One region of the Promicromonospora sp. NPDC023987 genome, then DNA from elsewhere that is predicted to be linked to it. Evidence: riboswitches for the same ligand, from Rfam matches in the RefSeq annotation. Region 1 holds a riboswitch; each other region holds the start of a gene.

Evidence for each region. A riboswitch is a leader RNA that binds a small molecule or an ion and turns the genes downstream of it on or off. The one in region 1 is predicted to bind cyclic di-AMP.
Region 2: linked by a shared signal. The riboswitch ahead of AB0F40_RS18100 (NlpC/P60 family protein) and the one ahead of AB0F40_RS00850 (C40 family peptidase) in region 1 are both predicted to bind cyclic di-AMP.
Region 3: linked by a shared signal. The riboswitch ahead of AB0F40_RS24370 (C40 family peptidase) and the one ahead of AB0F40_RS00850 (C40 family peptidase) in region 1 are both predicted to bind cyclic di-AMP.

Annotation. Positions count from the first base shown of each region.
Region 1 covers NZ_JBEZZF010000001.1:182,730-184,924, reverse strand. The annotation lists gene AB0F40_RS00855 (NAD(P)-dependent oxidoreductase) at 1-7, opposite strand, end outside; gene AB0F40_RS00850 (C40 family peptidase) at 116-994, opposite strand; cyclic di-AMP (ydaO/yuaA leader) riboswitch at 995-1,174, opposite strand; gene AB0F40_RS00845 (NAD(P)/FAD-dependent oxidoreductase) at 1,302-2,195, shown strand, end outside.
Region 2 covers NZ_JBEZZF010000042.1:34,400-36,594, reverse strand. The annotation lists gene AB0F40_RS18100 (NlpC/P60 family protein) at 134-943, opposite strand; cyclic di-AMP (ydaO/yuaA leader) riboswitch at 946-1,097, opposite strand; gene AB0F40_RS18095 (serine hydrolase domain-containing protein) at 1,371-2,195, shown strand, end outside.
Region 3 covers NZ_JBEZZF010000082.1:16,813-19,007, forward strand. The annotation lists gene AB0F40_RS24365 (hypothetical protein) at 1-593, opposite strand, end outside; cyclic di-AMP (ydaO/yuaA leader) riboswitch at 864-1,060, shown strand; gene AB0F40_RS24370 (C40 family peptidase) at 1,062-1,802, shown strand; gene AB0F40_RS24375 (potassium transporter TrkG) at 2,184-2,195, shown strand, end outside.

The DNA of each region.
Region 1 (2,195 bases):
TCTTCACGCCCGGGACGTTACCTGACCGGTCCACGGGACGAGTACGGGGTGTGCCGCGCCGGAAGTCCGGCGGGACACACCCCGTACCCGATCTGGAGGGTGACGCGAGAAGAGGTCAGCCCGTCACCCGGATGAACACCGGGTTGTTCTGCCACATCTCGCCGTACTGCACGGGAGTGCCCTGCTGCTGGGCCTCCACGACCGTGCCGTTGCCCGCGTAGAGGGCGACGTGACCCGGCGTCCACACGATGTCGCCCGGCTGGGCCTCCGCGGCGGAGACCTGGTACCCGACGGTCGACATCGCGCTCGAGCTGTGCGGGAGGCTCACCCCGAGCTTGCCGTAGACGTACTGGATGAGCCCGGAGCAGTCGAAGCCGCTGGGGGAGGCTCCGCCCCACACGTAGGGCACGCCCACGTACTCGAGGGCCAGGTTGACGGCCTGCTGGCCGAGGCCGGAGGCGTCGGCGGCGGCTGCGGCCTCTGCCTCCGCGGCGGCCTCGGCTGCGGCGGCTGCCTCGGCCTCTGCCTTGGCCTTCGCCTCTGCTTCGGCCTTGGCGCGCGCCTCGGCCTCCGCCTTCGCCTTGGCCTCGGCGATGCCGGCCTCGGTCTCGGCGTAGGGCGTCACCGACACCCGTCCGCGCTCGGCCCAGAAGTCGGCGTCCTGCGTGACCTTGACCTTGGTGACCAGGTTCTCGGCGAAGCCGGACCGGGTCGTGGAGTCGACGGTGTTGCTGACCGGCGTCGCACCCGCGAGCGTGGTCTGCGTGTGCGTCTCGGCGGGAGCGGTGTGGGCGGTCTGGGTGAAGACCGACGCCAGCATGCCGGACGTGACGACCGCGATGGCGCCGGTGCGGGCGGCATTCTCGGCGGCGGTCTGGGTCAGTGCGGTGAAGGGGGTGAGCGCGGGGCCGTCGGCGCGGTGCCTGCCTCGGCTGCTGGAACGGTTTGCCTGGTCGTCCGCCCAGTCATGGGTACGGTCGGTGAGTACGGTCACCAGTGATCTCCTCGGACGCCTACGAAGTGAGCTGTCGGGTTCGGATGGGGAGAGCGATCACCCGGCCTCGCAAGGAGGCTTCACCCCAAGGACACTCACGTGCCCGGCCTACTTGGTTCCCCCGCCCCTGTCACGTCGTAGCTGCTCAGATCCGGTGACAGGGCTCGGCGTCCGGACCAGGACCCCACCGTTACTGGCGAGGTGTCATGACCGTACCCGCCCGTCGCGCAAATGTCACGATTAGGTCACATACCAACTTGTGATGGAACCTCCCTGGTAATCAGTGCCCCATGGGACTATGACGTGCATGCCTGATTCCCCGCGTTCCCGGTACGACGTCGTCGTCATCGGCGGAGGTCACAACGGCCTCACCGCCGCGGCCTACGCGGCCCGTGGCGGCCGCTCCGTCCTGGTGCTCGAACGAGCCGACCACGTGGGCGGCGCGGCCGTCTCGGCCCGCCCGTTCGCCGGCGTGGACGCGCGGCTGTCGCGCTACTCCTACCTCGTCTCGCTCCTGCCGCGCCAGGTGATCGAGGAGCTCGGGCTCCCCATCACCCTCAAGCGCCGGCGCTGGTCCTCCTACACACCGGTGGCCGACGGCGGCCTGCTCGTCGACAGCCAGGACGACGCCGCCACGCGCGCCTCGTTCCGTCACCTCACCGGGTCGGACGCCGACTTCGAGGCGTGGGGACGCTTCTACGCCATGACCGCCGAGGTGGCCCGCCGGCTCGCGCCGACGCTCACCGAGCCGCTGCTCCCGCGCTCGGTGGTCCGCGACCGGGTGGTCGACGGCGTGGGGGAGGCGGCCTGGCGCGCCCTCTTCGAGGAGCCCCTCGGCGACGTGCTGCGGCGCACCTTCGCCGACGACGTCGTGCGCGGCGTCGCGGCCACCGACGGCCTGATCGGCACCTTCGCCGACGTCGACGAGCCGTCCCTGCGGCAGAACCGCTGCCTTCTCTACCACGTCATCGGTAACGGGACCGGCGACTGGGACGTGCCGGTGGGTGGCATGGGCGCCGTCTCGGGCGCACTGCACGACGCCGCCGTGGCCGCCGGCGCGACGATCGTCACCTCGGCGACCGTCACCGCCGTCGACCCGGGTTCCTCGGGCGCGGAGGTCGCGTGGACCGACGCCGACGGGCGGGTCCGTGGCGCGACCGCCGGGCACGTCCTCGCCGGGTGCGCTCCTGCCGAGCTGGAG
Region 2 (2,195 bases), on a different contig from region 1:
CGATCCTGCCACTGGCGTGGGCCCGGCGGCGAGAGTGTGGGACAAAGCACGAAGGACCCGCACCGTGTCGGTGCGGGCCCTTCGTGGTGGAGCTGACGGCGGAGCCTCCGGCTCAGCCGCTGTCCGGGTCGGTTCAGCCGACGCGGATGAAGACCGGGTTGTCCTGCCAGATCTGCGACTCGTGGACCGTCTGGCCGGGAACCGGCGCCTCGATCTGCTTGTCGCCACCCGCGTAGATGGAGATGTGGCCGGGGCTCCAGATGAGGTCGCCCGGCTGCGCCTCGGCAGCCGAGACCTCGGTGCCCGCGTAGCGCTGCTCAGTGGAGGAGTGCGGCAGCGTGACGCCGATCTGGGCGTAGACGTACGCCGTGAACCCGGAGCAGTCGAAGCCTGCGGGCGTCGAACCCGCCCAGACGTACGGCACGCCGATGTACTGCCGGGCGATGGAGACGATGTCGTTGGCGGCGGCCGGGGCGGCCTTCTCGACGACGTCCTTCACGGGCTCGGCGGCCTTCTCGACGACCGGCTCGGGCTCAGGCTCAGGCTCGGGCACGGGCTCCGGCTCGGGGGCCGGCGTCACCTTGATGGTGCCGGTCTCGAGCGTGAACTCGCTGTCGGCGGCGACCCGCACGGCGGGGGCGGTGTCCACCGACGCCGTGGTCAGCGCGGCGGTGGTGACCTCTGCGCCGGTCGACTTCTGCGCGGCGTCCTGCACCGCGTCCCGGACGGTCTCGAGCTCTGCCGTGGTCGTGCCGGGTTCCTTCATCGGGGCGGCGTTCGCCGGGACCCCGAGCAGCGAGACGACGAGGCCTGATCCGGCGGCGACGACCGCGCCACGTCGGGCGGTCGCGGAGATGCCGCGTGCGGCGGCGCGCGAGATCGGCGTCAGCGGGGTGATGGGCGGGTGGGCAGCACGATGGCGCCCGGGCGTGCGTGTAGTCACAGCGGTTCTCCCTGCGCCTACGAGGTGAGCTGTCGGATTCGGATCGGAGAATGACCCGGCCGCGTCGTGCTGTGCGGCTTCACCCCAAGGGCACCGATGGTGCCCGCATTCGTGGTTCCCCCGTCCCTGTCATCTGTTTCGGAGCAGATCTCGCGGCGGTGACAGGGCTCGGCGTCCACCTCGAGTGGTCGCGGCTTTCCCGCGAACCGGGAGCGACCGTAACCCTGATCGCCACCGAAGTCACAATCGCATCACGGCTTCCTGGGCTGCACCGGTTCCACTTGACCGGATTGTCCGCATGAGATACGTCACTCGTCTATCCCGTTTTCGGCGGCCAACCGCGGTTCGTCGGCCCGCACAACTGGCCCCTCGCCTCCTTGTCCGGCAGGACGAACACCACGTGCGGGGCTTTCCATAGCCTGACGGCATGACATCTCTCGACTCGGTCTCGACCTGGCTTGACGATCACTTTGCCGACTTGGTCGCCCGCCATCAGGTCCCGGGCGCGGGTGTCGCGGTGCTGGTCGACGGCGAGGTCGTCGATGCGGCGGCGGGCGTGCTCAGCACGACGACCGGGGTCGGGGCGACCACGGACTCCGTGTTCCAGATCGGGTCCGTCACCAAGCTGTGGACCACGTCCCTGCTGATGCGGGCGGTGGACGACGGCACGCTCGACCTCGACCTCCCGCTGCGCACGTACCTCCCGGAGTTCCGGGTGGCGGACGACGCCGCGAGCGCCGCCATCACCACCCGCCAGCTGCTGTGCCACACGGCCGGGTTCGAGGGCGACGTGTTCACGGACACGGGCCGCGGCGACGACGCGATCGGCAAGTACTTGGCGGAGCTGCACGGCCTGCCGCAGCTCTTCGCGCCGGGCGCGATGTTCTCCTACAACAACGCGGGCTTCGCGTTGCTGGGGCGCCTGGTCGAGGTGGTGCACAAGGTGCCGTACGACCGGGCGCTGACCGAGCTCCTGGCCGAGCCGCTGGGCCTGACGCACGTGGCGCCCAGCCCGTACGAGGCGATCCTGCACCGGGCGGCGGTGGGTCACGTCCAGGGCCCGGACGGCAACTGGACGGCGGCGCCCGTCTGGGCGCTGGCACGGTCCAACGCGGCGGCGGGGTCGATGCTCGCCATGCGCCCGCGTGACCTGGTCACCTTCGCGGGGATGCACCTGGCCGGGGGACTTGCGCCGGGCGGCACGCGGGTGCTGAGCGAGCAGAGCGTGGCCGCCATGCAGGCGGAGCAGGTG
Region 3 (2,195 bases), on a different contig from region 1:
GGCCAGATGTTCTCCTGCACGGCCATGAGGGCCGGACCGGCCGCCTGGAGGACCCAGACGACCCCTGCGGCGGGCAGCCAGCCCAGGAGCTCGATGGGCTTCGTGTCCACGGCGAGACCGAACGCGATGCCGAGCGCCACCGCGAAGATCCACCAGGTGCCGGTGGGGGACACCAGGTTCCCCGGGAGCAGCCCCCAGAGCCAGCCGTCGAGGAGCACCACCGGCAGAGCGAGCGTCAGACCGCGCAGGGCTGCCGGTCCGAGGACCGTCAGGAGGCCGGCCGCGAGCCCGACCGCCCCGGCGACCCCGGTGATGACGACCATCCCGAGCGGCACGGCGTCGCCGGGCACACTCCCCCGCATCGAGAGCCACCAGGAGACTCCGACCGTGGCCGCCATGGCCACGAGGGTGCCTGTGAGCGCAGCGCCGGCCCCCGCTCTCGCCGACGCCGGCAGACCGGCCGCGACCCCGCCGAGGAGACCGCCGAACAGGGCCATGACGGCCAGCCCGACCACCGCGTCGTCGGCGACGAACGGCAGGGGCAGAAAGCCTCCACCGGCCGCTGTCGCAGCCTCCGAAATGCCGGTGACCACGTATAACGCCTGAAGAAGCCAGGGCAAGAAGCCACCGACCCACCATGCGACGGCACTGATGAGAAGCACCCACCAGGGGGAGACGCGGTACGCACTTTCGGACATGCGGCCGAACGGTAGCGGATGTGTGTGATGTCGGTCATAACCGCTGAAGACCGGAACGACGTAAATCTGCGTCTTCGTTGGGTCAGACCGTAATGCGTAACCCGATCGTGACTTTTCCCGTGAACGTGTGTACTTTGACTTCTGCTCCCCCGCAACGGTGGAGCCGTGCGCCGGACGCCGAATCCTGTCACCGGTTCACGACCAGACGTTCGAGACAGGAGCGGGGGACCCACTTCCCGGGCGACAGCGACATCGTCGTCCTCGGGGTGAAGCCGGACGGAACCCCCCAGTAGCCGTGCGGCCGGGTGTGTACTCCTACCCGAACCCGACAGCTGACCTCGCAGGCGGTACAGGAGACATTAGGTGACGAACTCCATTCGCGGCCGGCATCGTGACAGCCGGCCGGCCATGACACCGCTGACCATTCTTGCTCGTACCGCCACGGAGAACGCCGGCACCGTCGCCCGCCGTGGCGCCATCGCCGCAGCTGCAGGTGGCGTTCTGATCTCGACCATCGCGACGACGGCCCACGCGGCCCCGGCGATGGACCTCAAGACCGACGTGAAGACCGCGAAGCTCAACTCGGTCGACCTCAACTCCCTCACCGCGGTCGCCAAGCAGGCCGTCGTGAACGCCCCCACCGTGACCGTCCCGGCCGATGCAAAGATGCCGACCGAGATGGAAGCCCTGGGTACCTCGTCGGACGGTAAGAAGGGCAGCAAGGGGGACGAAGGCCCTGCCGTCGTCTCGGTCGACGCTCCGGACCCGGTCCCGGTCGGCCAGCAGGCCATCAACATCGCCTTCAACTACCTCGGCATCACCTACGTGCTGGGCGGTAACTCGCCGGCCGAGGGCATGGACTGCTCCGGCCTGATCCAGTACGTGTACGCGCAGCTCGGCGTGAACCTGCCGCACTCGTCCGGTGCGATGCTCAGCTCCGGCTACCAGGTGACCTACCCGGAGCCCGGCGACATCGTCTGGACGCCCGGCCACGTGGCCCTCTACGCGGGCGACGGCATGATCATCGAGGCCTGGGCCGCTGGCATGCCGGTGCGCTACACCGAGATGTGGCAGAACAGCCCGACGTTCATCCGCGTCGTCTGAGCCGTAGGTGCAGCGCAGGGTGTGGGCCGAGGTACGAGGCACGCGCCCGGAGCGGAACCGCAGGCTCAGACGATACGAGTAGGGCCTGAGCCGTAGGTGCAGCGCAGGGTGTGGGCCGAGGTACGAGGCACGCGCCCGGAGCGGAACCGCAGGCTCAGACGATACGAGTAGAGCCTGAGCCGTAGGGCCAAGCCGCAGGGCCTGAGCCGTAGGACCAGCAGTTCACCGCGAGGCGCCGCCTCCGCGCCGGGTTTCCGCCCGGCGCCGGAGGCGGCGCCTTCCGCGTTCCCGCGTCGATGACGGGCTAACGTAGCGGCCGGGCGTCAGGCGGCGCCGGTACACGACCGTGACGTACGACGAACGAAAGCCGACGGTAGCCAGATGCGGTTCAGC